2 linked regions of the Streptomyces noursei ATCC 11455 genome follow. The protein of the gene in region 2 interacts with the protein of the main gene of each other region in a pairwise test. Links are inferred from orthologs where the notes say so. Each region holds a gene or a part of one and is shown on either strand. Other genes may lie near its edges.

Region 1 (14,691 bases), 1.7 Mb from region 2 along the record:
CGGGCTCGGCGGCGAGTATCCGGAGGTCTTCCTCCCGCTGCACGGCGCCCACCAGGCGCACAACGCCGCGGTCGCGCTCGCCGCCGTCGAGGCGTTCTTCGGCGTCGGCTCCGACCACGCCCGCACCCTCGACATCGACACCGTCCGCTCCGCGTTCGCCGCGGTCAGCTCGCCCGGCCGGATGGAGGTGGTCCGGCGCAGCCCCACCGTCGTGCTGGACGCCGCGCACAATCCGGGCGGTGCCCGGGCGGCGGCCGAGACGGTCAGCGAGGCGTTCGGCTTCAGCCGGCTGATCGGCGTCGTCGGCGCCAGCGACGACAAGGACGTCCGGGGCTTCCTGGAGGCGTTCGAGCCGATCTTCGCCGAGGTCGTGGTGACGCGGAATTCCAGCCAGCGTGCGATGGATCCGGACGAGCTGGCCGCCATCGCCGTGGAGATCTTCGGCGCCGAGCGGGTCCAGGTCGAGCCGCGGCTGGACGACGCCCTGGAGGCGGCGATCACCCTCGCCGAGGAGGAGGGCGAGTTCTCCGGCGCCGGTGTGCTGGTGACCGGCTCGGTGATCACGGTCGGCGAGGCCCGGCTGCTCCTGGGAGGGAACTGACCATGCGCACGCTGTGTGCCAGCACCCTGATAGGGGAGTTCTTCGTGATCGGCTTCGCCGGTCTGGTCGCGATGCAGCTCACCGACATCTCCCGGGCCACCATCTGGATCGTCAGCGGCATCGCGATGCTGCTGAGCCTGCTGCTGTGCGGGATGCTGACCCGCCCCGGCGGGGTACAGCTCGGCTGGGCGCTGCAGATCGCGCTGATCGCCAGCGGCCTGGTCGTGCCCACGATGTTCTTCCTCGGCGCGGTCTTCGCCGCCCTGTGGTGGACCTCGGTCCACTTCGGCCGCAAGGTGGACGAGGCGAAGGCACGGTTCGCGGCCGAGTCCGCACCCACGACCTGAGCCCACGGACCTGCTTTTCCCCACCCACGACGGAAGGGGACGGGGCTGCGGGGCAGGGGTGAGCCGGACTGCTGCGCTTTACGTCCGGCTCACCCCTGCCCCGCAGCCCCGGCACCGCTGCCGAACAGCCCCGCGCAGCGGCACCGCCCGCCGCCAGGCGAAACGGCGCCGCACCCGGCAACGCACGAGGCGGCCCCGCCGCAGGCGCAACGCGGCGAACTCCCACGGTAGGGAAGCCGGCAGCGTACGCCCCGTACCCAGGCGATAGCCTGGCACCGCTGACCGTCGTTCAGATACAGGGAGTCCCTTCGTGAGCCAGCGCACCCTCGTCCTCCTCAAGCCCGACGCCGTCAAGCGCGGCCTGGTCGGCGAGATCATCCGTCGCATCGAGCGCAAGGCCAACTGGACGATCACCGCGCTGGAACTGCGCACCCTCGACCGCGGGGTGCTGGAGCAGCACTACGCCGAGCACGTCGGCAAGCCCTTCTACGAGCCGCTGGTGGACTTCATGTCCTCCGGGCCGGTCGTCTCGCTGGTCGTCGAGGGCGAGCGGGTCATCGAGGGTGTCCGCGCGCTGGCCGGTCCCACTGACCCGATTGCCGCGCCGAGTGGGTCCATTCGTGGGGACTTCGGAACGATCACCCGAGAAAATCTCATCCACGCCTCGGATTCCGAAGAGTCCGCCGAGCGCGAGATCAAGATTTTCTTCCCCGGGATTTCTTGATCCGAAGTCAACGGCCAACCCCCTTGTGACCAGGGGCGACCGGTGAAATCATCGGTCGCCCCTCGGTGTATTCGCCGCGAGCGGGGGAACGCGTTCCCGCGACACGACGTCACCATTAAGGGGGGCGGGTGCGTGTACGGCTGACAATGGCGGAACGGCCTCCCGCCGTGTTCGAGTGGGTAACACTACGAACTACGATGGGGGCTTCCGCGCCTCACAGCGCATCACCTCCTGCCGACCTCAAAGTAAGCATTCGCTCCAGTTGGGAAGGCCAGACGTATCCTCATGGGGAACAACATGTCGTTCATCGGCCGTGACATGGCTGTCGACCTCGGGACCGCCAACACGCTGGTGTACGTCAGGGGCCGGGGCATCGTCCTCAACGAACCGTCGGTCGTGGCCATCAACACCAACACCGGCGGCATCCTCGCGGTCGGCGCCGAGGCGAAGAAGATGATCGGCCGGACCCCCGGCAACATCGTCGCCGTACGGCCCCTGAAGGACGGTGTGATCGCGGACTTCGAGATCACCGAGCGGATGCTCCGCTACTTCATCCTCAAGATCCACAAGCGGCGCTATCTGGCCCGTCCGCGGGTCGTGGTCTGCGTTCCCTCCGGTATCACGGGAGTTGAGCGCCGCGCGGTCATCGAGGCGTCCACCCAGGCCGGTGCCCGCCAGGTGCACATCATCGAGGAGCCGATGGCCGCCGCGATCGGCTCGGGCCTGCCCGTCCACGAGGCCACCGGCAACATGGTCGTGGACATCGGCGGCGGCACCACCGAGGTCGCGGTCATCTCGCTCGGCGGCATCGTCACCGCCCAGTCCATCCGGGTCGCCGGCGACGAACTGGACAACGCGATCATCCAGCACATCAAGAAGGAGTACAGCCTCCTGCTGGGCGAGCGCACCGCCGAGTCCATCAAGATCACCATCGGTTCGGCGTACGACCTGGAGCAGGACGAGCACACCGAGATCCGCGGCCGCGACCTGGTCTCCGGCCTGCCGAAGACCGTCGTCATCTCGGCCGCCGAGGTCCGCAAGGCCATCGAAGAGCCGGTCAACTCCATCGTCGACGCGGTCAAGACGACCCTCGACAAGTGCCCGCCGGAGCTTTCCGGTGACGTGATGGACCGCGGCATCGTTCTGACGGGTGGCGGTGCACTGCTGCGCGGCCTCGACGAGCGGCTGCGCCGTGAGACGGGCATGCCCATCCACATCGCCGAGGACCCGCTCGACTCCGTCGCGCTCGGTTCCGGCAAGTGCGTCGAGGAGTTCGAGGCGCTCCAGCAGGTCCTGGACTCCCAGCCGCGCCGCTGACCCACCAGGTCCCGGCCCGTCGCGCGGACGTCACACGACGTTCGCGCGGGCCGGGCAGCATAGAGAAACGGCCGCTCCGTCCGGCGGATCGTCGGCCCATACGCAACGCCCCCACAGACACGGTGCACTGACGCTTCACCACCGCGCCGTCACAGCAAGGCACAATGCTCAACCCCCGAACGAGACCGGCGGGGCCCGCAGCCGGCCGGTCCTACGAGGAAGGACACGGCCGCCGCACGTGAGGGACACACGAGAGAGCCGGCTGCTGCTGGTGCTGCTGGTCGCGATCGCGTTCGCGCTGATCACGGTCGATATCCGAGGCGGCGAACAGTCCCCGCTCGACGGTGCCCGGCAAGCCGCCGCCTCCGCCTTCGGCCCGGTGGAGCGCGGCGTGGCCCGCGTCGTCAACCCGGTCGGCAACGCCGTCAGCGCGGTACGCGACTCCGGCGACCGGCACAACCGCATCAGCGAGCTGGAACACCAGAACGCCGCACTGAAGCTCAAGCTCGGCTCCCCGGACCGCAACCGCAACCGCGCCGCCGAACTCGACAAGATCCTCAAGACCGCGGCCACCGGCCAGTACGCGATCAAGGGCGCCGAGGTCATCGCCATCGGGTCCGCGCAGGGCTTCTCCTGGACCGTCACCATCGACGCCGGCAGCAGCGACGGCATCGCCCGCGACATGACCGTCCTCAACGGCGACGGGCTGGTCGGTCGGATCACCACCGTCACCCCGCACACCTCCACCGTGCTGCTCGCCGCCGACCCGGAGTTCACCGTCGGCACCCGGATGGAGAAGACCAACGAGATCGGTTTCGCCAACGGCCAGGGCGTCCGCTCGCTCCGCGTCGAGCTGCTCAACGGCCGGGCCGACGTCAAGAAGGGCGACCGGCTGGTCACCTTCGGCTCCAGCAAGGACAAGCCGTTCGTGCCCGGGGTGCCGGTCGGCACGGTCACCAAGGTCGAGCCGCTCAACGGCGATCTGACCCGCACCCTCCAGGTCCGGCCGTTCGTTTCCTTCTCGTCGCTCGACGTCGTCGGCGTCGTCGTCCAGCCGCCCCGCAAGGACCCGCGGGACACCGTCCTACCGCCCCCGGTCAAGCCCAGGCCGACGCCGACGGTCACCGTCACGGCCACCCCCTCCGAGAGCGCTTCACCCAGGAGCTGACCGATGCGCATCAACCGGATCCTGCTCGCCACCCCGCTGGTGGTGGTCGCCCTGATCATCCAGGTCAGCATCCTCGCTAGACTCCAACTGCCGGGCGCCGTACCGGATCTGCTGCTGCTGGTCGTGGTCGGCCTGGCCCTGGTCTACGGCCATGTCGGCGGCTCGCTCATCGGCTTCGGCGCCGGGCTGCTGGCCGACCTCGCCCCGCCCGCCGACCACGCCATCGGCCGCTACGCCCTGGTCCTGTGCGTCATCGGCTACGTCGCGGGCCTGACCAAGCCGGACAACGGCCAGCACCGCTCGGCGACCCTGCCGCTGGTGGTCGTGATCGGCGCGGCCATCGGCTCGACGCTGATGTACGCCGGGGTCGGCTCCCTGGTCGGCGACACCGCCGCCCGACACGTCGGCCTGGTCGGGCTGCTGCTCAGCGCCACGCTCTACGACCTGTTGCTCGCCCCCTTCACCGTTCCGCTGGTGATGGCGCTGGCGCGCAGGACGGAGCACGATCCGCTGGCCACCGACGCCGGCGGCACCGCCGGCGGCCTCGGTCGGCACGGCTGGGGGCGCGGCGACGGCCGCTCCGGTGGGGTCGGTACGTGGACCGGGGGCTGGCTCACGACCGGCACCGGCCTCAAAGCCAGCCGCAACGCGATGAAGGCGATCCGCACCGGCCGGGTTCCCAAGCCGGCCCGTGGCGGACGCACCAAGGGGGTCAAGGGCATCAAGGGGGTCAAGCGCCTGTGAGCAACATTCCGGAGACGGGGAAGACCTCCCGCGTCACCATCCGGCTGGTCGCCATCCAGATCCTGGTCTTCTCACTGCTGGCGACGCTCGGCGGCCGGCTGTGGTATCTCCAGATCCGCAACGGCCAGGAGTACGCGGCCAAGGCCAGGTCCAACCACGTCCAGCAGGTCATCGAGCCCGCCACCCGCGGCTCCATCCTCGACGCCCGCGGCGTGCCGCTGGCCGACAACCAGACCCGGCTCGTGGTCTCCGCCAGCCGCACCGACCTGCTGAAGATGAAGGACGACGGCAAGGCCGTGCTCGCCCGGCTGGCCAAGGTGCTGGGCATGCCCGCGCAGGAGATCCGCAACAAGGTCCGGCTCTGCGACTCCAAGACCCCGCAGCCCTGCTGGAACGGCTCGCCCTTCCAGCCGATCCCGATCACCGACAAGGCCACCACCCAGCAGGCCCTGCAGATCCGCGAGCGCTCCGAGGACTTCCCCGGCATCAGCGCCCAGCCCACCGCCGTCCGCCGCTACCCGGCGCTCGGCAAGTCCAACACCGCCCAGGTCCTCGGCTACCTCTCGCCGGTCACCGACGAGGAGATCCAGCGGGCCAAGAACGGCGCCTCGCCGCTGCTGCGCTCGGACCAGGTCGGCCGGTCCGGTCTGGAGCGGCAGTACGACACCTTCCTGCGCGGCAAGGCCGCCGTCACCCGCTACGAGGTCGACAACCTCGGCCGGGTCATCGGGCAGGCCAACAGCGACAAGGGCCAGGCCGGTTCGACCCTGGTCACCAGCATCGACGCCCGCGTCCAGGCCATAGCGGAACAGCAGCTCGACAAGGCCATGAAGGACGCCCGCACCCAGGTGGACCGGAACACCGGCACCAACTACAAGGCCGACTCGGGTGCCGTGGTCGTCCTGGAGGCGAAGACCGGCCGGGTGGTGGCGATGGCCTCCAACCCCACCTACGACCCCAACGCCTGGGTCGGCGGGATCTCCGGCAAGGACTACGCCAAGCTGACCGGCAAGGACTCCAACTACCCGCTGCTCAACCGCGCCATCCAGGGACAGGCCGCCCCCGGCTCGATCTTCAAGGTCATCTCGACCTCGGCCGCGGTCAACGCCGGCTACCCCTTCGACGGCCACTACCCCTGCACCAGCTCGTACAGCATCGGCGGCCAGGTCTTCCGGAACTTCGAGGGCGAGTCGCAGGGCGACATCAGCCTGGGGCGGGCGCTGGAGGTCTCCTGCGACACCGTCTTCTACCGGCTCGGCCACGAGGAGTGGAAGAAGGACGGCGGCGACAAGCCCGTCCAGGACCCCCGCGACTGGTTCTACAAGACCGCCCACCAGTTCGGCCTCGGCAAGGAGACCGGCGTCGACCTCCCCAACGAGGTCAAGGGCCGGGTCCCCGACCGCCAGTGGAAGACCGCCTTCTGGAAGGCCAACAAGGACAGCTGGTGCGCGCACCCCAAGGACGCCAATGACTACGTCTCCAAGCTCGCCCGGGAGAACTGCCTCGAAGGCATGAAGCTGCACGCCTACGACTCGATCAACTACGCCATCGGCCAGGGCGACACCCTCGTCACCCCGATCCAGATGGCGACGATCTACGCGGCGCTCTCCAACGGCGGCACCCTCTACAACCCCACCGTCGGCAAGGCCATCGTCAGCCCCGACGGCAAGTCGGTGCAGACGATCCGGCCGAAGTCGCACGGCCATCTGCCGGACACCCCGCAGACCCTCCGGCAGATCGACGCCGCGCTCCAGGGCGTCACCGAGCGGGGCACCGCCGCCTGGCGCTTCCAGGGCTGGCCGCAGGACAAGATCCCGATGCACGCCAAGACCGGTACCGCCGAGGTCTACGGCAAGCAGACCACCTCGTGGTTCGCGACGTACACCAAGGACTACGCGATCGTGATGACCATCTCCCAGGGTGGTACCGGCTCCGGCGCCTCCGGCCCGGCCGTCCGCAACATCTACAACGCGCTCTACGGCGTCAACGACAAGGGCGAGATCGACGACAAGGCCGCGCTGCTCCCCAGGCCGGAGAGCAAGCTGCCCAAGATCGAGAGCGACGGCACCATCCTCTCGCCGCCCATCAAGCCGCCGGCCGACCCGTCGCCGTCCCCCTCCGGGAGCCCCCAGCAGTGACCACGCCGCTCTTCTCCCGGACCTTCTCCGTCCGCCGCTACGCCCCGGACCAAGGCGTCTGGGGCCGGCTGACGGCGCGTGACTCCGTGGTGCGCAGACTGGACTGGATACTGCTGCTGTCCTGCCTGGTGCTGTCCCTGATGGGATCGATCCTGGTCTTCTCGGCGACCCGCAACCGCACCGAACTCAACAAGGGCGACGAGTACTTCTTCTTCGTCCACCACCTGCTGAACACCTCCATCGGCATCGCGCTGGCCGGCGGCACCATCTGGCTGGGCCACCGCACCCTGCGCGGCGCCGTCCCGGTGCTGTTCGGCGCCTCGGTGCTGCTGGCGGTGCTGGTGCTGACGCCGCTGGGCGCCACCATCAACGGCTCCCGTTCGTGGCTCGCGATCCCCGGCGGCTTCTCGCTCCAGCCCGCCGAGTTCACCAAGATCACCATCACCCTGGGCATGGCGATGATCCTGGCGGCCCGGGTCGACGCCGGCGACCGCCCGCACCCCGACCACCGCACCGTCGTCCAGGCCCTGGGGCTGGCCGCCATCCCGGTGGGCGTGATCCTCCTGATGCCCGACCTCGGCTCGGTGATGGTGCTCGGCGCCATCATCCTCGGCGTGCTGCTCGCCAGCGGCTGCTCCAACCGCTGGATCCTGGGCCTGCTCGGCACCGGTGTCGTCGGCTGCGTGGCCATCTGGCAGCTCGGGCTGCTGGACGCGTACCAGATCGCCCGGTTCGCCGCGTTCGCCAACCCGAGCCTGGACCCGGCCGGCGTCGGCTACAACACCAACCAGGCCCGGATCGCCATCGGCGGTGGCGGGTTGACCGGCTCCGGCCTCTTCCACGGCAGCCAGACCACCGGCCAGTTCGTCCCCGAGCAGCAGACCGACTTCATCTTCACCGTCGCCGGCGAGGAACTCGGCTTCCTCGGCGCGGGCCTGATCATCCTCCTGCTCGGCGTGGTGCTGTGGCGCGCCTGCCGGATCGCCCGCGAGACCGGCGAGCTCTACGGCACGATCGTGGCCGCCGGTATCATCGCGTGGTTCGCCTTCCAGGCGTTCGAGAACATCGGGATGACCCTGGGCATCATGCCCGTCACCGGTCTGCCGCTGCCGTTCGTCTCCTACGGCGGCACCTCGATGTTCGCGGTGTGGATCGCCATCGGTCTGCTGCAGTCGATCCGCGTCCAGCGCCCGGTCTCCGCGTCCCGTTGACCGCGCGGCACCGCCGCGGGGTCAGCGTCCGGTGCGCAGTTCGAACCACAGGGACGTGGTGTGCGGCGGCCCCTCGAACGGGGTCGTCCCCCAGTCGTCGGCGAGCCGGCTGATCAGCAGCAGCCCGTGCGCGGGGTCCCGGTCGCCGGGCACCCAGGGGGCTCCTCCCGGTCGAGCGAGGTCGGGGCCGGGGGACCGTCGGAGGCCCTCGGAGGACGGCGCGGGGATCACCGCCGCGCCCTCGTCGTGCACGCTGATCCGCAGGCCGTGCGCCGCGGTCAGCACCCGCAGCAGGATGTCCGCGGAGCCGGGGGTGCGCAGATGGGCCCTGGTGACCGCCTCCGAGGTGAGCAGGACGGCGGTGTCCCGGAGGGCGGCGAGCGGGCCGTGCCGCAGCAGGGCCCGGACGAAGTCGCGGGCGGTCTTCGGGACGCTGGGCCGGCTCGCCGCGGTGAGCAGGTACGGGCGCGCTCCGGCCGCGACGCGGAGGGGCGGCCGGGCGAGGGCTGCGGTGTCGGGGTGCACGGTTTCTCCCGGTGTCGATCGAGACGGTTACCACGCTGTGTGGGCGTCCTGTCACACACCGTAAGACACCGTGTGTCGGCGATGCCACCCGTTCCGGGCGCGGACCGGTGTCGGACGGCTGGTCGGGGTCGTGGTGGCTGACTAGATTCGATGCATGGCCGACACCGTGCGGGAGATCGAGCGGAAATACGAGATGGCCGAGACGGGCGCGGCCACCCGGATCGACGCCGACCACCTGCCCGACCTGACCCGCGCCGGCCGGGTCGCGACCGTGACGGAGCGCGGCACCCGGGCCCTGGACGCCGTCTACTACGACACCGCGGACCAGCGCCTCGCCGCGGACGGCATCACCCTGCGCCGGCGCACCGGCGGCACCGACGCGGGCTGGCACCTCAAACTCCCGGTCGCGCTCCCCGAGGTCACCGGCGCGGTGCGCGACGAGATCCGCGCCCCGCTCTCCGACGCCCCGCCCCGCGAGCTGACCGCGCTGGTCCGCTCCCGGACCCGCGACGCCCCGCTGATCCCCCTCGTCCGGCTGCGGACCCGGCGCACGGTCCACGACCTCGAAGATGCCGCCGGCCGTCCGCTCGCCGAGGTCGCGGTGGACGACGTACGGGCCCGTCGGCTGCACCCGGAAGGGGCGGCGCGCACGGCCCGCTGGCGGGAGATCGAGGTCGAGCTGGCCCCCGGGAGCGGGCGCGGCGCGGGGCAGAAGCTGCTGGACGAGGTCGAGCGGGTGCTGACCGGGGCCGGCGCGCGCCCCTCCGCCGCCCCGTCGAAACTGGCCCGCGCCCTGGCGGAGACCTCGCCGGAGGCCGCGCGGGAGGGCGCCGCGCGCCCCGCCGCCGCGGACGCCGACCGCCCCCGCCGCACCGCCGGCGACGTCGTGCTCCGCTACGTCCGTGCCCAGGTGCGGGCGATCGTCGAGCTGGACCCGGCGGTCCGGCGCGACCTGCCCGACGCGGTGCACCAGATGCGGGTCGCCACCCGCCGGCTGCGCAGCGCCTTCCGCTCGTACGCCAAGGTCCTCGACCGGGCCGCCACCGACCCGCTGGGCGTCGAACTCAAGTGGCTGGCAACGGAGTTGGGGGCTGGTCGGGACCAGGAGGTGCTCGCCGACCGGCTCTCCGCGGCCCTGGCCGAGGTGCCCCGCACGCTGCGGCTGGGACCGGTGTCGGCCCGGCTGCGCAGCTGGTCGGCCCGGCACCGAGCAGGGGCCCGCGAACGGCTGCTCGCCGCCCTCGACGGCCCGCGCTACCTCGCCCTCCTGGAGAACCTGCACGCCCTGCTCGGCGCCCCGCCGCTGCGCCGCCCCGCCGCCCGTCCCGCGCCCCCCGTCGTCGCCGGCGCCGTCCTCAGGGACTACCGGCGGCTGGCCCACCGCATCGAGGTCGCCCTGGACACCCCCGCCGGCCCGGCCCGCGACGAGGCGCTGCACAGCGCCCGCAAGGCCGCCAAGCGCATCCGGTACGCGGCCGAGGCGGCCAGCCCGGCGCTCGGACGCCCGGCCCGCGCGTTCGTCCGGCGCACCAAGCAGGTGCAGCAGCTGCTCGGCGACCACCAGGACAGCGTGGTCGCGCGCGCCGCGCTGCGCGAGCTGGCGACCCAGGCCCGCCGGGCCGGCGAGAGCGGATTCACCTTCGGCCTGCTCTACGGCCGGGAGGAGGCCCTGGCGGCCCGCGGCGAACGGGAACTGCCCGCTCTGTGGGCGAAGGTCTCCCGTCCCCGGTACCGGGCGGCGCTGCGGGCCTGAGCGGGGCCCGCGCCGCCCGCTCGACGGCGCAGGCCGGAGCGCCGACCGCGAGATCTCCGTGCCGAGGGGTGACTCCGAGCGGGTTACGCTTGTGAGTCGCCCCCTTGTCCGTCCACGAAGGTTCGAGATGTCCGAGTCGGTTTTCCCGCAGCTCGAAGCTCTGCTCCCGCACGTGCAGAAGCCCATCCAGTACGTCGGTGGTGAGCTGAACTCCACCGTCAAGGAATGGGCGGAGTGCGACGTCCGCTGGGCACTCATGTACCCCGACGCCTACGAGGTCGGGCTGCCCAACCAGGGCGTCATGATCCTCTACGAGGTCCTCAACGAGCAGGACGGCGTCCTCGCCGAGCGCACCTACAGCGTCTGGCCGGACCTCGAAGCGCTGATGCGCGAGCACGAGGTGCCCCAGTTCACCGTGGACAGCCACCGGCCCGTCGGCGACTTCGACGTGTTCGGCCTGAGCTTCTCCACCGAGCTCGGCTACACCAACATGCTCACCGCCCTGGACCTCGCGGGCATCCCGCTGGAGGCCAAGGACCGCACCGAGGACCACCCGGTGGTCCTGGCCGGCGGCCACGCCGCGTTCAACCCCGAGCCGATCGCCGACTTCCTCGACTGCGCGGTCATCGGCGACGGCGAGCAGGCGGTCCTGGACATCACCAGGATCATCCGGGAGTGGAAGGCCGAGGGCCGCCCCGGCGGCCGCGACGAGTTGCTCTTCCGCCTCGCCAGGACCGGCAACGTCTACGTCCCCAAGTTCTACGACGTCGAGTACCTCGGCGACGGCCGTATCGCGCGTGTCGTGCCGAACCGCTCCGGCGTCCCGTGGCGGGTCTCCAAGCACACCGTCATGGACCTCGACGAGTGGCCCTACCCCAAGCAGCCGCTCGTCCCCCTGGCCGAGACCGTCCACGAGCGGATGTCGGTCGAGATCTTCCGTGGCTGCACCCGCGGCTGCCGTTTCTGCCAGGCCGGCATGATCACGCGCCCCGTACGGGAGCGAAGCATCACCGGCATCGGCGAGATGGTGGACAAGGGCCTGAAGGCCACGGGATTCGAGGAGGTCGGCCTGCTGTCGCTGTCCTCCGCGGACCACACCGAGATCGGCGACGTGGCCAAGGGCCTCGCCGACCGGTACGAGGAAGACAAGATCGGTCTGTCGCTGCCGTCGACCCGGGTCGACGCCTTCAACATCGATCTCGCCAACGAGCTGACCCGCAACGGCCGTCGCTCCGGTCTGACCTTCGCCCCCGAGGGCGGCAGCGAGCGGATCCGCAAGGTCATCAACAAGATGGTCTCCGAAGAGGACCTGATCCGGACCGTCGCCACCGCCTACGGCAACGGCTGGCGCCAGGTGAAGCTCTACTTCATGTGCGGTCTGCCGACCGAGACCGACGACGACGTCCTGCAGATCGCGGACATGGCGACCAAGGTCATCGCCAAGGGCCGCGAGGTCTCCAAGTCCAACGACATCCGCTGCACCGTCTCCATCGGCGGTTTCGTCCCCAAGCCGCACACCCCCTTCCAGTGGGCCCCGCAGCTCTCCGCCGAGGAGACCGACGCCCGCCTGGCCAAGCTCCGCGACAAGATCCGCGGCGACAAGAAGTACGGCCGCTCCATCGGCTTCCGCTACCACGACGGCAAGCCCGGCATCGTCGAGGGCCTGCTCTCCCGCGGCGACCGCCGGATCGGCGCGGTCATCCGCGCGGTGTACGACGACGGCGGCCGCTTCGACGGCTGGCGCGAGCACTTCTCCTACGACCGCTGGATGGAGTGCGCCGAGAAGACGCTGCCCGACTTCGGTGTGGACGTCGACTGGTACACCACCCGCGAGCGCACCTACGAGGAGGTCCTGCCCTGGGACCACCTCGACTCCGGCCTCGACAAGGACTGGCTCTGGGAGGACTGGCAAGACGCCCTCGACGAGACCGAGGTCGAGGACTGCCGCTGGACCCCGTGCTTCGACTGCGGCGTCTGCCCGCAGATGGACACCCACATCCAGATCGGCCCGACGGGCAAGAAGCTGCTGCCGCTGACCGTCGTCAAGTAGCCGTCGCCGCGCGCCGCGGTGTGCGCCTCCGGCCCGGTCCCGCCGTCGTGCGGGGCCGGGCCGGAGCCGTACGTGCCGGGCGATCGGGGAGCGCGGCGGGGTTTTCCGGGTCCGCCGAGCGGAGAAGCTTCGGTATCGGACCTCCGCGTGCGGGTGGTGTCCGGGCCGTCGCCGGCCCACCCGTCCGAATGGATTTCACCGGGTGGCGAGGCCGCCGGGAGGCCACCGGGCGCCCCGGCGGGAACCGGCCGCGGGCGTGGCACGTACTCTAGGTAAAGACGTCCGGGCACGACGTGTCCCCGCCACGCGGGGGTGGCCCGGACGGGGCGGCACCAGCCGCGCCCTGACACCAAGGAGAAGTAACACTGGGCAAGCGACAGCCCGAAGGCCCGCCGCCCGCACCGGCGGTGCAGCGCATCCGACTGCGCTACACCAAGCGCGGCCGCCTCCGGTTCACCAGCCACCGCGACTTCCAGCGCGCTTTCGAGCGGGCGCTGCGCCGCGCCGAGGTCCCCATGGCCTATTCGGCGGGCTTCACCCCGCACCCCAAGGTGTCGTACGCCAACGCGGCGCCGACCGGTACCGGCAGTGAGGCCGAGTACCTGGAGATCCAGCTCACCGAGCGCCGCGAGCCGGAGACCGTCCGCGCTCTGCTCGACGCGTCCCTGCCCGACGGCCTCGACGTGACCGACGCGGTGGAGGCGCACACCAGCGGTCTCGCCGATCGGCTGCAGGCGTCGGTGTGGGAGATCCGGCTCGACGGGGTCGCCGCCGAGGAGGCCGGGCGCGCCGTCGAGGCGTTCCTCGCCGCCGACGAGGTGCAGGTCGAGCGCCGCACCAAGAACGGCATGCGGAGCTTCGACGCCCGGGGTGCGGTCGCGCACCTGGAGACCGTCCCGGTCCCGGGCGATAGGCCCGACGGCAATGCCTGTGCGATACTGCGGCTGGTTGTTCGGCATCTGACACCTGCCGTTCGACCCGACGACGTCCTGTCCGGCCTCCGGGTTACGGCCGACCTGGCGCCGCCGGTCCCCGCAGCGGTGACCAGGCTGGCGCAGGGGCTGCTCGATGAGGAGACCGGCACGGTGACCGACCCGCTGGCGCCCGACCGCGACGCTGCCACGGCCGCTCCATCCACGGCCGCTGAGCTGAGTACCGCGACGGTGCAGGGCGGGGCCTCCCCGGCCACTTCCGGGGACGGCACTGCGTAGGACGCGTCGTCGCGTCGCCGATCAACCAGGGTGCCACCCCGGTCCGGCGGACGCACTGACCAGGAGACTTTCGCCGGCCCGGTCCACGGGCCCGGCGAGCGAGACGACAGCTCCCGTGCGGCGCCCGCGCCCCGGACAGCGGAACCGCGCCCAGCGCGCGGACCGCGACCGGAATCAGGCGCGGCGCCCGGGAGCGTGACGGGAGAACCGCCCGCATGCTCGAATCTATTGAGCCCACTGAATCCACGCGGTCCGCGGACCGTGAGGGTGACAACAACAATTCGCCCAGCGACACGCTGCCGCCGCGCCGCCGGCGCCGCGCGGCCTCCCGGCCGGCCGGCCCTCCGGCCGCTGCCGCCGCCGAGAAGGCCGCGGTCGTGACCGACGCCCCGCCGGCGTCGAGCGGGACCTCCGCCGGAGCGACCGACACCGCACCCGCCGCCGCGCAGCCCGCCGCCGACGAGGAGCGGCCGGCCCGCCCGCGCCGCCGGGCGACCCGCAAGGCGACCTCGCCCGCCGGGCCCGCGCCCGAATCCGCCGAGGCGCCCGCCGCTGCCGTCGAGGAGGCTCCGGCCGCCGCTGTCGAGGAGGAAGCGCGTCCGGCGCGTGCGCGTCGCCGCGCCACCCGTAAGGCGACGGCTCCGGCCGCCACCTCGGAGTCGGTCGTCGAGGAGAGCCCCGCCGCCGAGGCGCCCGCCGCTGCCGTCGAGGAGACTCCGGCCGCCGCTGTCGAGGAGGAAGCGCGTCCGGCGCGTGCGCGTCGCCGCGCCACCCGTAAGGCGACCGCTCCGGCCGCCACCCCGGAGCCGGTCGTCGAGGCGCCCGCTGCCGAGGAGGCCGCCGAGGAGGAGGAAGCGGAAGAGGCTCCGGCCGCCGCTGTCGAGGAGGAGGCGCGTCCGGCG
Region 2 (14,462 bases):
CGGGTGCCCCGGCCGACTGGCTCGCGTCTCTGGTCGGCCCGCGCGACCCGGAGTGCCAACGGGGCCCGACCGGGACCCAGGACAAGCCGGGCCCCCAGGGCGCACGCGGCGAGCGGGGTACCCCGGGAGTCGACGGCCCAGTTCCATCTGGCAACGGCCACGCTGCCGCCGAAGTCACGGTCACCGCGGCCGACTTCGGAGCGATCCCCACCGCCGCGGCGGGCGCCCCAGGTGGCGTCGCTCAGCTCGACGACACCGGCTGCGTACCCGCCGCCCAACTCCCGTCCGTTACTGGGGCGGTCGCGTCGATCAACAACATGACCGGCGCAGTGCAGCTCACCGCGAGCGACGTCGGCGCGCTGGCCACCAGCACGCTGGGCGAGTTCGTGATGAGCCAACGCTGCACCGAAGTCCGGGACTTCCGCGAGGAGGCGACAGCCCGGCTCACGGCCCTCTACCAGCCGACCGCCGCGCCCACTCCACACTGACGGTCGCCGTAACCTGACGGCGCCCCATAGGGATCGTTCCCGGCAGGGCGCCGTGCCACATTTCCCCCAGGTCACAGGGTCTGTTCATTGGAGGGAAACCCGAGAAGTCCCGATCGACCACACCGGCGCGGTGACCGGCCGTTTCCGGCCGCGCACGGAGCCCGAGGCGGCGGAACTGGTCGCGGCGATCGAGGCGGCGCTGCCGGCCTGATCCGCGGCGTCCGGGGTCGGGGCGGGGTGCGGCAGCGCTCCGGCCCGAGTGGGACCGTAGCCGCCCCGATGCCACCCTTCCGGGCGAATTAGACTGGTCGGAGCCGTATCGTTTCCGCGCCGCACCGCGCCGCACCGCGCCAGCTCAGAAGTCGTCTCCATGCCGCATTCGCCGCCGTTCTCCGAACCCGCCGACCCGCACGAAGGTGCCGGGGTCGACAGCTCGGCGGCGGTGCTCGCCGAGCGGACCGCGCAGAGCCTGCGGCATCTGGCCGGCGGCCCGCTGACCCGGCTGCCGCAGCTGCTGGAGGCGATGGTCGCCATCGGCTCCGACCTCGACGTGCACCGGGTGCTGCACCGGATCGCCGAGACCGCCGCGTCGCTGACCGGCGCCCGCTATGCGGCCGTGGAGGTGCTGGACGAGGACGGCGACGGGCTGCGCGACCTGATCACCCACGGCACCCCGCCCGAGGGCCGGCCGGCCGCCCCGTTCACCCTGCGGGTGCCGATCAAGGTGCGGGGCGAGCTGTTCGGGAGCGTCTTCGTGGCCGGGCAGCCGGACGGCGGTGCGGCCGGGCAGGGTGCGGGGCCCGGTGCGGAGGCGGGGCGGTTCAGCGAGGTGGATCTGCATCTGGTGCGGGTGCTGGCCACCGAGGCCGGGATCGCGATGGGCAACGCCCGGATGCACGCCGCGGCCCGGCAGCGCCGGCGCTGGATCGACGGGGCGGCGTCGGTGACCACGGCACTGCTGGCCGGCCCGGAGACCGGCTCCACCACGGAGCACGCGCTGACGGTGGTGGCCGAGAAGGGCCGGGAGCTGGCCGAGGCGGCGACCGGGGCGGTGCTGCTGCCGCAGTCCGACGGCGCCATGGAGGTGGTGGCGATCTCCACGGTGCTGTCCGAGTCGGTGCGGGCGGAGACGTACGGCGGCACGATCCCGCCGGAGAGCCCGGTCCTGCACCAGATCCACGCCGGGCTGGCGGTCTTCTCCGACGACTTCGCCGGCGACCCCCGCTCGATCTCCCCGCTGTCGCGCCACTACGGGCCGACGATGCTGCTGCCGCTGCACAGCGGCGGCCGGGTGTTGGGCGCGCTGGCCCTGTGCCGGGCTTGCGGCGACACCCGCTTCACCCATCTGGAACGGACCCTGGGCACCCAGTTCGCGTCCCAGGCGGCGCTGGCGCTCGTGCTGGCCGACCGCCACCGCGACCGGGAGCGGCTCGCGGTCTACGAGGACCGGGACCGGATCGCCCGCGATCTGCACGACCTGGTGATCCAGCGGCTGTTCGCCACCGGGATGCTGCTGGAGAGCGCCCAGCGCACGGCCGTCCTCCCGGAGGTCACGGAGGACGTGGGGCGGGCGGTGGACGAGTTGGACGCGACGATCCAGGAGATCCGCACCGCGATCATCGCGCTCCAGCAGGGGCCGCCGGAGGTGCCGGCCGGGCCGCGCACCCGGATCCTGCGGGAGGCCGGCGCGGCCACCGCGGTGCTGGGTACCCGGCCGTCGGTGCACTTCGTCGGGCCGGTGGACGCGCGGGTCGGCGCGGAGTGCGCCCGGGCGCTGGTCGCCGCGGTGGGGCGGGCGTTGGCGGAGGTGGCCCGGGCGGCGGCCTCGGCCCAGGTCGTGGTGGACGCCACGGTCACGCTGGCCGACGGCCGGGAGGGCGTGCGGCTGACGGTGACCGGCGAGGGGGAGGGCGACGACGACGGCCCGGCCGCGCCGGTGGTCTGGGAGGGTCCCCTCCAGCCGTAGGTCGTCTCACCCTGCGCGGCGGACGAACGGCAGGTCGCGCGGGGCCAGCCGGGACCGTGGCCCGGCGGCCCGGCGGCCCGGCGGCCCGGCGGCCCGCAGGACGGTGTCCAGCGCCGCTTCCGGGTCGGCGGCGTAACACCCGCTCGCCCAGGCCGCGTTGGCCCCGACGACCACCCAACGGCCTTCGGTGCGGCCGACGTCGACGACGATCGCGGAGGGCAGGGTCGAGCCGTGACGGGCGAGGAGTTCGGCGCCGAAGGCCGCCGCGTCGGGGTGTGCCGTCCGCGTCGGCGGGCGGTGTCGCGGAGCCGGGCGGCGGAGGCGGTCAGCCGCGACGGCAGCAGCAGTGTCGCCGTGACGGCCGTGCGGGCGTTCCCTGTGCCGTGCGCTCCCCCGTCCCGCATGGCGGCCATCGTGGCGACGGCCCGGTGGGGGGAACGGGGCGCGGTGCGGGTAGCCCCGCGGGGTGACGGTGCGGGAATCCCTTGACCTCAAGATTGGTTTAGGTTCTAGGTTCTTTCATGTCGCCGGTCACGCACGGCGATCCCGTGACGACCCGGCAATCAGGAGGCCGCGATGGACATGGAAGTCACCGCCTGGCATTCGCTGCACAGCACGATGACCGCCCAACAGGGCAAGCACCGCCTCTCCCGGGGCACGCTGCGCCGGATCGCGGCCTTCGCCCGCCCGCACCGCCGGATGCTGGTGTGGTTCCTGGTGCTGAGCACCGTCACCGCGCTGCTCGCGGTGGCCACCCCGCTGCTCGCCGGGCGGGTGGTGGACGCGATCGTCGGCCGCACCTCGCCCGGACTGGTCCTGGGGCTGTCCGGGCTGATCGCGGCGATCGCCGTCGCCGAGGCGGGGCTGGGGCTGCTGACCCGCCGGCTGTCGGCGGGCATCGGCGAGGGGCTCATCCTCGACCTGCGCACCACCGTCTACGACCACGTCCAGCGGATGCCGATCGCCTTCTTCACCCGCACCCGCACCGGAGCGCTGGTCAGCCGGCTCAACAACGATGTGATCGGCGCCCAGCGGGCGTTCAGCGACACCCTGTCCGGAGTGGTCAGCAACATCGTCACCCTGCTGCTCACGCTCGGCGTGATGCTCAGCCTCTCCTGGCAGATCACGCTGATCGCCCTGGTGCTGCTGCCGGTGTTCGTGCTGCCCGCCCGGCTGGTCGGTCGACGGCTGGCGGCGCTGCGCAGGGAGGGCGCCGACCACAACGCCGCGATGGGCACCCAGATGACCGAGCGGTTCTCCGCGCCCGGCGCCACCCTCGTGAAGCTGATGGGCCGACCGGCGCGGGAGTCAGCGGAGTTCGCCGCCCGGGCCCGCCGGGTGCGCGACATCGGCGTCCGCTCGGCGATGGTGCAGACGTACTTCGTCACCGCGCTCACCCTGGTCTCCGCGCTGGCGCTGGCCGTGGTCTACGGGCTGGGCGGGTTCCTGGCGCTGCGCGGGCAGCTGGAGCCGGGCGCGATCGTCTCGCTGGCCCTGCTGCTCACCCGGCTGTACGCCCCGCTGACCGCGCTGTCCGGCGCCCACATCGAGGTGATGAGCGCGCTGGTCAGCTTCGAGCGGGTCTTCGAGGTGCTGGACCTCGAGCCGCTGATCACCGAGCGGCCGGACGCCCGTCCGGTGCCCACCGGCCCGGTGTCGGTGGAGTTCGACGCGGTGCGCTTCGGCTACCCGTCCGCCGACAAGGTGTCGCTGGCCTCCCTGGAGGAGGTCGCCACCCTCGACACCCGGGGCGGCGAGGAGGTCCTGCACGACGTCTCCTTCCGCGCCGAGCCGGGCCAGATGGTGGCCCTGGTCGGCTCCTCCGGCGCCGGCAAGTCGACCATCGCCCAGCTGCTGCCGCGGCTGTACGACGCGGACTCCGGCGCGGTGCGGTTGGGCGGGGTGGACGTCCGGGACCTGACCGCCTCCTCGCTGCGCGACACCCTGGGCATGGTCACCCAGGACGGCCACCTCTTCCACGAGTCCATCCGGGAGAACCTGCTGCTGGCCAACCCCGAGGCGGCCGAGGAGGAGCTGTGGGACGCGCTGCGCCGGGCCCGCCTGGACGCGTTGATCGCCTCGCTGCCCGACGGCCTGGACACCGTCGTCGGCGAGCGCGGCTACCGTCTCTCCGGCGGCGAGCGGCAGCGGCTGACCATCGCCCGGCTGCTGCTGGCCCACCCCCGGGTGGTGATCCTGGACGAGGCCACCGCCCACCTGGACAACACCTCGGAGGCGGCCGTCCAGGAGGCGCTCACCGAGGCGCTGGACGGGCGGACCGCGCTGGTGATCGCCCACCGGCTGTCGACCGTGCGGGCCGCCGACCTGATCCTGGTCGTCGAGGGCGGGCGGATCGTCGAGCGCGGAACGCACGAGACACTGCTGGCAGCCGACGGCCGGTACGCCGAGCTGTACCGGACCCAGTTCGCCGGCGGACCCTCCGGGGCTGCGGACGGCCCGGCCCCGGCGGACGTGACGGACGCGGTCGACGCGACGGAGGCGGTGGACGTGGCGGACGTGGCGGTGGCCGCCGGCGCCGCGCCGGGCGACACCCCGGAGCTGTCCACCGCACCCTCGCTGGTGAACTGACGACGCCCGCCACCCGGCCGGCGACAGGCCCCCGTCCCCTTGGGCGGGGGCCTCGCCGTGCGCCTCACGGGAGCGGCGGTCCGGGTGCACGAGAAGTGGCGGGAGCCCGGGAGGGCTGACAACCCTTGAGCGTGGCAAGAGATATCGACGGGACACAGCGGCACACGCTGGGGCAGGCACGGCGACAGGGAGCCCGTATGGACATACCGCTCGGCCACCGGACGCGAGGGACCGGCTCGCTCTGGACGCGCGGTCCGGCCGCCGCGCTCGCCGGCGCGCTGCCCGCCCTCGCCTTCCCGGAGCCCTCGTGGTGGTGGCTGGCGTATGCCGCGCTGGTGCCGTGGCTGCTGTTGCTGCGCACGGCGCGGACCGCTCGACGGGCGGCGCTGTACGGCTGGCTGGGCGGCGCCGGGTTCATGCTGGCGGTGCACCACTGGCTGCTGCCGAGCCTGCACGTCTTCATCCTGGTGCTGGCGCTGCTGCTCGGTGCGCTGTGGGCGCCCTGGGGGATGCTGGTGCGGGCGCTGCTGGGCGGGGTACCGGGTCCGGGGCGGGCCGCCGCCGCACTGGTACTGGTGCCGTCCGGCTGGCTGATGGTCGAACTGGTCAGGTCCTGGGAGTACTTGGGCGGGCCCTGGGGGCTGCTGGGCGCCAGCCAGTGGCAGGTGCCGCCCGCGCTGCGCATGGCCTCGCTCGGCGGGGTGTGGCTGGTGAGCCTGCTGATCGTGGCGGTGAACACCGCGCTGGCGGGGCTGCTCGCCGTCCCGGCCGCCCGGCGGCCCGCCGTCGCCGGTCTGCTGGTGTGCGCGCTGGCCGGCACCGCGGTCTGGCTGTGGGCGCCGCTCCCCCGGCCCGCCGGGACGGTCCGGATCGCGGTCGTCCAGCCCGGCCCCGACGGCACTCCCACCCAGCGGCTGGCCCGCAGCGAGGCGCTCACCGGCGCGCTGGCCGGCCGCGGGGTGCGCCTGGTCGTCTGGGGCGAGAGCAGCCTCTACCAGGACCCGGCGGACCACCCGGCGCTAGCCGCCCGGCTGGCCGCGCTGTCCCGGCGCACCGGCGCCGACCTGCTGGTGAACGCCGACGCGCCGGACTCCGGCAGGGCCGGCATCTCCAAGAGCGCGGTGCTCATCGGCCCGCAGGGCCTGACCGGGGACCGGTACGCCAAGATGCGGCTGGTGCCGTTCGGCGAGTACATACCGGCCCGGTCCGTGCTGGGCTGGGCGACGAAGGTGGGCAAGGCCGCCACCAGTGACCGGCGGCGCGGCACCCACCAGGTGGTGATGCCGGTGCCCGCCGCGGCCGGACTGCGGGTCGGGCCGCTGGTCTGCTTCGAGACGGCCTTCCCGGACATGAGCCGCCAGCTGGCCGCGGACGGGGCGCAGGTGCTGGTCGCCCAGTCCTCGACGGCGACGTTCCAGGACAGCTGGGCGCCGGCCCAGCACGCCTCGCTGGGGGCGCTGCGCGCCGCGGAGACCTGGCGCCCGATGGTGCACGCCACGCTCACCGGGGTCAGCGCGGTGTACGGCCCGCGGGGCGAGCGGATCGGCGAGCGGCTGGGCACCGACCGCAGCGCGGCGGCCGTCTACGACCTGCCGCTGGCCCGCGGCACCAGCCCGTACACCCGGTGGGGCGACTGGGCGCTGTACGGGGCGGTCGCCGCACTGCTCGCCCACGGTCTGGTCGCGGTCGTGCGGGCCGGTGGACGGCGGCGCGGCACCGGTCGCTCCGGGGACGTCGGTGCTAGCCCCGGGCGGCGGCCTGTGCGAGGGCGTCGGTGATCACGCGTTCGCACAGCTCGTGCGTGCGCAGCGCGTCCCGGGCCGACGGCACGCGCCCGGCCCGGACGTCGTCCAGGAAGGCCAGCACGATCTGCTCGATGCCCCGCTGACGGGCCACCGGCTCCCAGTCGCCGCGGCGCCGGACGCTCGGCCGACCTTGGTGGTCGACGACCTCGGCGAGGTTGACGACCTGGCGCCGGGTGTCCTGGCCGGACACGTCCAGCAGCTCCTCGGCGGAGCCGCTGCGGCGGTTCATGGTGCCGAGGGCGGTGAACCCGTCGCCGGACAGCTGGAGCACCACCTGGTCCATCAGCCCGTCCCGGATCCGGGCCCGGACGTCGATGTGCTCGATCTCCCCGGGCGCGAGGAAGCGCAGCGTGTCGACGACGTGGATGAAGTCGTCGAGGACCAGCGTGCGGGGGTCCTCGGGCATCCCGGTGCGGTTCTTCTGGAGCAGGATCAGCTCGCGGGGGTGCTCCCGGCACTCGGCGTATCCAGGGGCGAAGCGGCGGTTGAAGCCGACGGCCAGCCCCACCCCGCGCTGTTCGGCGAGATCGACGATCCGCCGGGTGTCGGCGAGCTCGTAGGCGATCGGCTTGTCCACGTAGGTCGGCACGCCGGCCTCGATCAACCGGGTCACGAGCTCCGGGTGGGCGATCGTCGCGGCGTGCACGAAGACGGCGTCCGGGCCGGCGGCGAGCAGCGCGTCCAGGTCGGAGTGGAGCTGTCGCCCGGTCAGTCGGTAGGCGTCGCCGGCCTGTTGCAGGGCAGCCGGGTTGCGGGTCTGGAGGTGCAGCTCGATGCCGGGCAGCGTGCCGAGTACGGGGAGGTACGCCTTCCGTGCGATGTCTCCGAGTCCGATGCAGCCGACCTTCACGCGATGTCTCCCTTGGTTCCGCGGTCCCGGTGCCCGGGCCCTGGGGATCTCCGGGCACCCGGTCCCCGCAGCTTACGGGGCGCCCGGCGGCCGCCAGTCGGCGATCCCGTCCAGACCGCGCAGCGCGAGGTCGGGCGCCAGGCGGGCGGTGGCCGCGACCAGGGCGCCGCGCAGGGCGCAGGCGGGCCGGGACCGCCAGGTGGAGACCCGGCCGATGCGTCCGGACCGGCGGACCACGGCCATGGTGCGGGGCAGCCGCTGCCGGGTGTACGCGGCGAGCGCGGCGTCCAGCGGCGCGTCCGGGCCGGCCTCGTGGGCGAGGACGACGGCGTCCTCGACGGCCTGGCAGCCGCCCTGGCCGAGGTTGGGCGTCATCGGATGCACCGCGTCGCCGAGCAGCGCGACCCGGCCGCGGTGGAAGGCGGGCGGCGGGGCCGCCGCGGCGTACACGTCGTTGCGGAGCACGGCGGCCGGGTCGGCGGCGGCCAACAGCTGCGGGACGGGCCGGTGCCAGTGGCCGAAGCGGCGCCGCAGTTCGGCCCGCCGGTCGCCGCCGGCCCGGTCGCCGCCGGGCGGGACGGCCGCCGTGGCGTACGCGTAGATCCGCCCGTCGTGCAGCGGCAGGGTGCCCCACAGGCCGCCGGGTCCCCAGGTCTCGTGTGCGGTGCCGGGGTCGACGAGCCCGGCGGCGTCGGCGGCGGACACCACGAAGCGCCAGGCGGTGAAGCCGGCGTAGCGGGGCTCGGGGTGGGCGGGGAAGAGAGCCCGGCGGGTGGCGGAGCGGATGCCGTCGGCGGCGACGACGAGGTCGGCGGTCAGCTCCTGCGGGGCGCCGTCCGGGCCGGTGGTCCGCACCCGGGCGGGCCGGTCCTCGCGCAGCGGATCGCCGGGGTCCACGAGGGCGGCCGGGGCGCCGGTGCGGACCGCGTCGCCGGGCAGCCGGCCGGCGAGCAGGGCGATCACGTCGGCGCGGTGGGCGAGCACGACCGGGCCGCCGTACCGCCGCACGGCCGCGGCGTTGTCCGTGCGGGCCAGCAGTCGTCCGTCGGGGCGGCGGATCTCGCCGGCCAGCTGCCAGGAGGCCATGGCGCGGACCGCGTCGCCCACGTCCAGGGTGTCCAGTGCGCGCTGGGCGTTGGGGGCCAGTCCGATGCCGGCGCCCACCGGCTCCAGGGCGGCGGCCCGTTCCAGGACGGTCACCCGCCAGCCCCGTCGGTCCAGGGCCACCGCGGCGGTGAGCCCGCCGATCCCGCCGCCGATCACGAGTGCGGTGCGCTGCGGCATGGCGCCGCCTCCCTCCCTCTGCCGGGTGACGACGCGTGCGGCGCAGGGCCGCGCGTCCCCCCGGCGTTACTACACCTGTAGTTCCGAACGCCTCAGAGACTACACCTGTAGTCGAACGAGCGGGCAGCGCACCACGGCCGCGGTCCGGCACCGCACTACGGCCGTAGTCAGCCACGGCCCGTCCCGCTAGGCTCACCTGCATGAACGCCCGCGCGGCCGCCGCTTCCCCGCCCCCGATCCCCCGGCACCGGCTGATCGCCGACACCGCCCTGGACCTGCTCGCGGAGCGCGGGATGCGGGGGCTGACGCACCGCGCCGTCGACGAGGCGGCCGGGCTGCCGCAGGGCTCCACCTCCAACCTCGCGCGGACCCGGGCGGCGCTGCTGGCGGCGGCGGTGACGCGGCTGGCCGAACGCGAGGCGGCGGTGCTGGCACCACGGGAGATGCCGGGCGCCGCGGACCCGGAAGCCGCCGCCCCGGCCGCCCTGGCGGACGCGCTCGCGCTCGCCCTGCATCGCTATCTGTCGCACCACCGCGGGCTGCTGATCGCCCGTTACGAGCTGGCGCTGGAGGCCACCCGCCGGCCGGAGCTGCGGGAAGTGTACGACCGGGCGGGCCGGGCCTTCCGGGAACCGGTCCAGGCGCTGCTGACGGCGGCCGGCTCCCCCGCGCCGGAGCGGCAGGCGCTGGCCCTGGTGGCCTGGTGCGACGGAGTGCTGTTCTCCTGTGTCGCGGGGCAGTTCCACGCCGCGGTGCCCACCCGGGACGCGCTGCGCACCTCGTGCGCGGAACTCCTCGACGGAATGCTGCGCGGCTGAGGTCCCGGACCGCGCCGGGCCTCCTATCGGAACGGCCCGGTCGCGCCCTCGATGCGCAGCTCCAGCCGCTGGATCGCCTCCGTGAGGCGGCGGCGGTACTCGCCGTCGGCCAGGGCGCGGACCGAGGCGCGGGCCCGCCGGAGCTGGGCGCGGGCGTCGGCCGGGCGGTCGAGTCCGGCGTAGTCGGCGGCGAGGTTGAGGTGGAGTGCGGGGAAGAACGCCCGCAGCGCGGCGAGGGGGTGGCGGGGGCCCTGGCCGCCCGCTTCGCCCGCGGCCCCGGTCCGCGCGGGCCGCTCGGTGACGAAGCTCTCCGCCTCCGCCAGGGCGCGCAGGTCCCAGTCCAGCGCGTCCCTGGGGTCGTCCTGGGTGTCGGCCATGTAGTGCGCGAGGGCGCAGCGGTGGAAGGCGTCGCCGCGCGGCCCGATCTCCTGCCACAGCGCGGCGAGGCGGTTGCGGGCCTCCTCGCGGTCGCCGGCGCGGTGCAGCATGATCGCCTGGCCGATCCGGGTCAGTACCCCGTCGTCGTGCTCCGCCTCACGGCGCTGCTCCACCACCGCGCACTCCCCGTCCTCGCTCGCCGCCACCACTGGCTCCCCCCGACGCTAACCGCCGGGGGAAAGGTCCGCGCGGTGTGCGCGACGCGAGGGGTGGCCGGTCAGCCCAGGTCGGGGATCCGCCAGTCGATCGCGGTGTGCCCCTGGGCGGCGATCGCCTCGTTGATCTGGGTGAAGGGGCGGGAGCCGAAGAACTTCTTCGCGGAGAGCGGGGAGGGGTGCGCGCCCTGGACCACCGCGTGCCGCTCCTCGTCGATCAGCGGAAGCTTCTTCTTGGCGTAGTTGCCCCAGAGGACGAAGACGGCCGGATCCGGACGGTTCGCGACGGCGCGGATCACCGCGTCGGTGACCTTCTCCCAGCCCTTGCCCTTGTGTGAGTTGGCCTCGCCCTCGCGGACCGTGAGGACGGCGTTCAGCAGCAGGACGCCCTGCTGGGCCCAGGGCATCAGATAGCCGTTGTCCGGAATCGGGTGGCCGAGCTCCTCCTTCATCTCCTTGTAGATGTTCCGCAGCGACGGCGGCGTCCTGACGCCGGGCTGCACGGAGAAGCACAGGCCGTGGCCCTGGCCGGCGCCGTGGTACGGGTCCTGGCCGAGGATGAGCACCTTGACCTGGTCGAAGGGCGTGGCCTCCAGCGCCGCGAAGACCTGCTCGCGGGGCGGATAGACCGGGCCGCCCGCCCGCTCCTGCTCGACGAAGTCGATCAGCTCCTTGAAGTAGGGCTTCTCCAACTCCTCGCCCAGGACCCCGCGCCAGGACTCGGGCAGCATGTCGGTGACCACGTCAACAACCTCCGGTGTGCGTTCCGTTCTCATCGAGAGAACCTACCGGCGACCACTGACAGTGCCGGCCACGGGCCGCACGGCAGGATCCCCCGGCCCCTCACGCGGTGTCCAGCCGGGCCCGCTGGCACGGGTCCAGGACGAGGTCCAGCGCGGCCAGGCACTCGTCGAGCTGGGCCACGGAACTGACCCCGAGCACCGGCACCACCGGCACCGCGCCACCCATCAGCCAGGCCAGCACCACCTGGTTCGCGGTGGCCCCGCACTCCGCCGCCACCTCCGCCAGCACCCGCGTGCGGATCACCGTCCCGGGGTGGTCGTAGCGGTCCGGGAGCGGCCGGTCCGCGCGGGTGTAGCCGCCCTCCACCAGGGGCGAGTAGCCGAGCAGGGTCAGATCGGGGTGCGCGGCCGCGTAGTCGAGGAGTTCCTCGTCGGTCTCCCGTTGGAGGCCGGTCGGCGACTCGGGACGCGGCCGCAGATAGGTGTGCCGCTGCTGTACGGCGCGGAAGCCGGGCAGTCCGCGGACGGCGGCGTGCTGCCGGGCCTCGGCCAGCCGCCAGGTCGCGTGGTTGCTGGCCCCCAGGGTGCCGACCCGGCCGTCCCGGACGAACCCGGCCAGCGTCTCGACGGTCTCCGCGAGCGGGACGGTGCGGTCCTCGACGTGCGCGTAGTAGAGGTCCACCCGGTCGGTGCCCAGGCGGCGCAGGCTGCCGTCGAGGGCGGTGCGGAGCGCGCCGGCGCCCAGGCCCTCGGCGTTGGCGGGCCAGCGGGGCCCGCGGGCCGGGTCGGGCCGGGCGCCGGCCTTGGTGGCCAGCACCGTGCGGTCCGCCGCGCGGCGGCTGCGCAGCCAGCGCCCGAGCACCCGCTCGCTCTCGTCACCGGTCGCGCCGGGCACCCAGCAGGCGTAGTTGTTCGCGGTGTCGACGAAGGTGCCACCGGCCTCGGCGAAGCGGTCCAGGAGGGCGAACGCGGTCCGCTCGTCGACGGTGGTGCCGAACGGCATGGCCCCCAGGCACAGCGCGCTGATCCGCGGTCCGTCGCCGCCGCCGAGCGTGCGGTGGTGCATGGCATCTCTCCCTGACAGGTCCTCGACACACGTGGCGCCGGCCCCTCGTCGGGACCGGCACCACGGACTCTGCCTCTTGGAGCGCACACGAAGGCAAGCCCCGTGGGGGGCCACCCGCTCCGGCGGCCCCCGGGCGTCACACCCCGGCGTTCAGGAACAGCCCGCCGTCCACGACGAGCGTCTGCCCGGTGACCCAGCCGGCCGCGTCGGACAACAGGAAGGCCGCGGCCCCGCCGATGTCCTCCGGGACGCCCAGCCGCCCCATCGGGTAGCCGGCCGCCGCCTCCTCCTCGCGGTCCTCGTAGAGCGCCGCGGCGAACTTGGTCTTGATCACCGCGGGGGCGATGGAGTTGACCCGTACCGCCGGCGCGAACTCGTGGGCCAGCTGGAGGGTGAGGTTCACCATCGCCGCCTTGCTGATCCCGTACGCGCCGATGAACGGCGAGGGCGCGACCCCGGCGATCGAGGCGATGTTGACGATCGCGCCGCCGTTGTCCTTCTGCCAGGCGTGCCAGGTGCGTTGGGCGAAGCCCAGCGCCGAGACGACGTTGGTCTCGAAGACCTTGCGCGCCACGTTGAGGTCGAGGTCGGCGATCGGGCCGAACACCGGGTTCGTCCCGGCGTTGTTGACCAGGTAGTCGACCCGGCCGAAGGTCTCCATGGCCCGCTCGACGGCGGTGGCCTGGTGCGCCTCGTCGTGCGCCTTGCCGGCGACGGGCAGCACCCGGTCGGCGCCGAGCTTCTCGGCGGCCTCCTTGAGGGACTCCTCGTTGCGTCCGGTGATCACGACCCGGTCGCCGCGGGCGACCAGGGCCTCCGCGATGCCGTACCCGATGCCGCGGCTGCCGCCGGTGATCAGGGCCACCTTGCTGGAGGGCTCGGGGAACCCGCTGTCCTGCTCTGTCATATCGCGCTCTCCTGCTCGTGGGTTCCTGCGGTCGGTCCGGCGGTCAGCACAGCGGGCCGCCGGCGACGTACAGGACCTGGCCGGAGACGAACCCGGCCGCGTCGCCGGTGAAGAAGGCGATGGCGTTGGCGATGTCGTCAGGGTTGCCGACCCGCTGCACCGGGATCTGGGTGGCCGCCGCGGTCTTGAAGTCGTCGAAGTCCATCCCGACGCGCGCGGCGGTGGCGGCGGTCATGTCGGTGGCGATGAAGCCGGGGGCGACGGCGTTCGCGGTGACGCCGAACTTGCCGAGTTCGATGGCGAGGGTCTTGGTGAAGCCCTGCAGACCGGCCTTGGCCGCCGAGTAGTTGACCTGGCCGCGGTTGCCGAGCGCCGAGCTGGAGGAGAGGTTGACGATCCGCCCGAACTTGGCGTCCACCATGTGCTTCTGACAGGCCCGCGACATCAGGAACGCGCCGCGCAGGTGCACGTTCATGACGGTGTCCCAGTCGCTGTCGCTCATCTTGAACAGCAGGTTGTCGCGGAGCACACCCGCGTTGTTGACGAGGACGGTCGGCGCGCCGAGCTCCGCCGCGACCCGCTCGACGGCGGCCGCCACCTGGTCGCTGTCGGAGACGTCGCAGCCGATCGCGACGGCCTTGCCGCCGGCCGCGGTGATCTTCCCGACGGTGTCCTTGCAGGCCGCCTCGTCGAGGTCGAGTACGGCGACGGCACGGCCCTCGGCGGCCAGGCGGACGGCGGTGGCCGCGCCGATGCCGCGGGCCGCGCCCGTCACGATGGCGACACGCTGCTCGGTGGTGGACATGCGGGTTCTCCTCACCCTCGATCGTCGAAACCTCGAACACCAGCGGCCGCCCCGATCCAGGTGAGCAACCGCTTAGTAGCCTCAGCAGGGCTGACGCTAGAAGCCCGGCCACCCCCTGTCAACGCCCCACCACCGCACACCCGCCCGCAGACGCCGAACGGGGCGGCCTCCCGAAGGAATCCCGCCCCGTCCACCGCGCACTCGGCGCACCGTCACCGCACCAGCAGCTCCAGCAGCCGCTCCGCCTCCGCCGTGGGATCGGCGGTCAGACCGGTGTGCACCGGTCCCGGCTGGACGATCGTGCTGCGCGGCGCGATCAGCCAGCGGAAGCGCTGCCCCGGGTCCTCCCCGGCCGCCTGTCCGGCCCGCGCGCCGCCCTCGCAGATGCCCTCCACGGCACACAGCGCGGCCCGTACGCCGGCCACGTCCACCGTGGGATCCAGCGCCAGCAGCCGGGCCTCGTCCAGGTGCGTACGGGCTTCGACGAACCGCTGCGCACGGCAGTACACCACCACCCCCGCGTTGATCATCTCCCCGCGCTCGACCCG

What was found.
Region 1: the proteins of SNOUR_RS33565 (region 2) and ndk interact in binary tests that used the Escherichia coli proteins (3 or more experiments, as listed by UniProt). The link is inferred for Streptomyces noursei ATCC 11455 from one-to-one orthologs.

Annotation. Positions count from the first base shown.
Region 1 is NZ_CP011533.1:6,163,720-6,178,410, forward strand. The notes cover bases 1-2,965. They hold ndk (nucleoside-diphosphate kinase), read left to right. Parts: upstream 1-1,258; coding sequence 1,259-1,672; downstream 1,673-2,965. Other genes in these bases: folC (bifunctional tetrahydrofolate synthase/dihydrofolate synthase), read left to right, coding at 1-601; SNOUR_RS26130 (DUF4233 domain-containing protein), read left to right, coding at 604-948; SNOUR_RS26140 (rod shape-determining protein), read left to right, coding at 1,970-2,965. In the rest of the region: more of SNOUR_RS26140, read left to right, coding at 2,966-2,989; rod shape-determining protein MreC, read left to right, coding at 3,228-4,157; rod shape-determining protein MreD, read left to right, coding at 4,161-4,901; mrdA (penicillin-binding protein 2), read left to right, coding at 4,898-7,039; SNOUR_RS26160 (FtsW/RodA/SpoVE family cell cycle protein), read left to right, coding at 7,036-8,250; SNOUR_RS26165 (ATP-binding protein), read right to left, coding at 8,272-8,775; SNOUR_RS26170 (CYTH and CHAD domain-containing protein), read left to right, coding at 8,930-10,528; SNOUR_RS26175 (TIGR03960 family B12-binding radical SAM protein), read left to right, coding at 10,656-12,578; SNOUR_RS26180 (TIGR03936 family radical SAM-associated protein), read left to right, coding at 12,986-13,789; SNOUR_RS26185 (Rne/Rng family ribonuclease), read left to right, coding at 14,005-14,691. UniProt on the Escherichia coli protein: Major role in the synthesis of nucleoside triphosphates other than ATP. The ATP gamma phosphate is transferred to the NDP beta phosphate via a ping-pong mechanism, using a phosphorylated active-site intermediate.
Region 2 is NZ_CP011533.1:7,864,124-7,878,585, reverse strand. Bases 9,313-12,048 are described here. They hold SNOUR_RS33565 (uracil-DNA glycosylase), read right to left. Parts: upstream 11,170-12,048; coding sequence 10,456-11,169; downstream 9,313-10,455. Other genes in these bases: SNOUR_RS33560 (aldo/keto reductase), read right to left, coding at 11,237-12,048; SNOUR_RS33570 (hypothetical protein), read right to left, coding at 9,824-10,384; SNOUR_RS33575 (TetR/AcrR family transcriptional regulator), read left to right, coding at 9,313-9,800. Outside these bases: SNOUR_RS47520 (hypothetical protein), read left to right, coding at 1-488; SNOUR_RS33605 (sensor histidine kinase), read left to right, coding at 1,012-2,454; SNOUR_RS33595 (ABC transporter ATP-binding protein), read left to right, coding at 3,031-5,043; lnt (apolipoprotein N-acyltransferase), read left to right, coding at 5,241-6,821; SNOUR_RS33585 (Gfo/Idh/MocA family protein), read right to left, coding at 6,784-7,698; SNOUR_RS33580 (FAD-dependent monooxygenase), read right to left, coding at 7,771-8,982; more of SNOUR_RS33575, read left to right, coding at 9,183-9,312; more of SNOUR_RS33560, read right to left, coding at 12,049-12,202; SNOUR_RS33555 (SDR family oxidoreductase), read right to left, coding at 12,339-13,109; 3-oxoacyl-ACP reductase FabG, read right to left, coding at 13,153-13,914; SNOUR_RS33545 (DUF3037 domain-containing protein), read right to left, coding at 14,127-14,462. UniProt on the Escherichia coli protein: Excises uracil residues from the DNA which can arise as a result of misincorporation of dUMP residues by DNA polymerase or due to deamination of cytosine.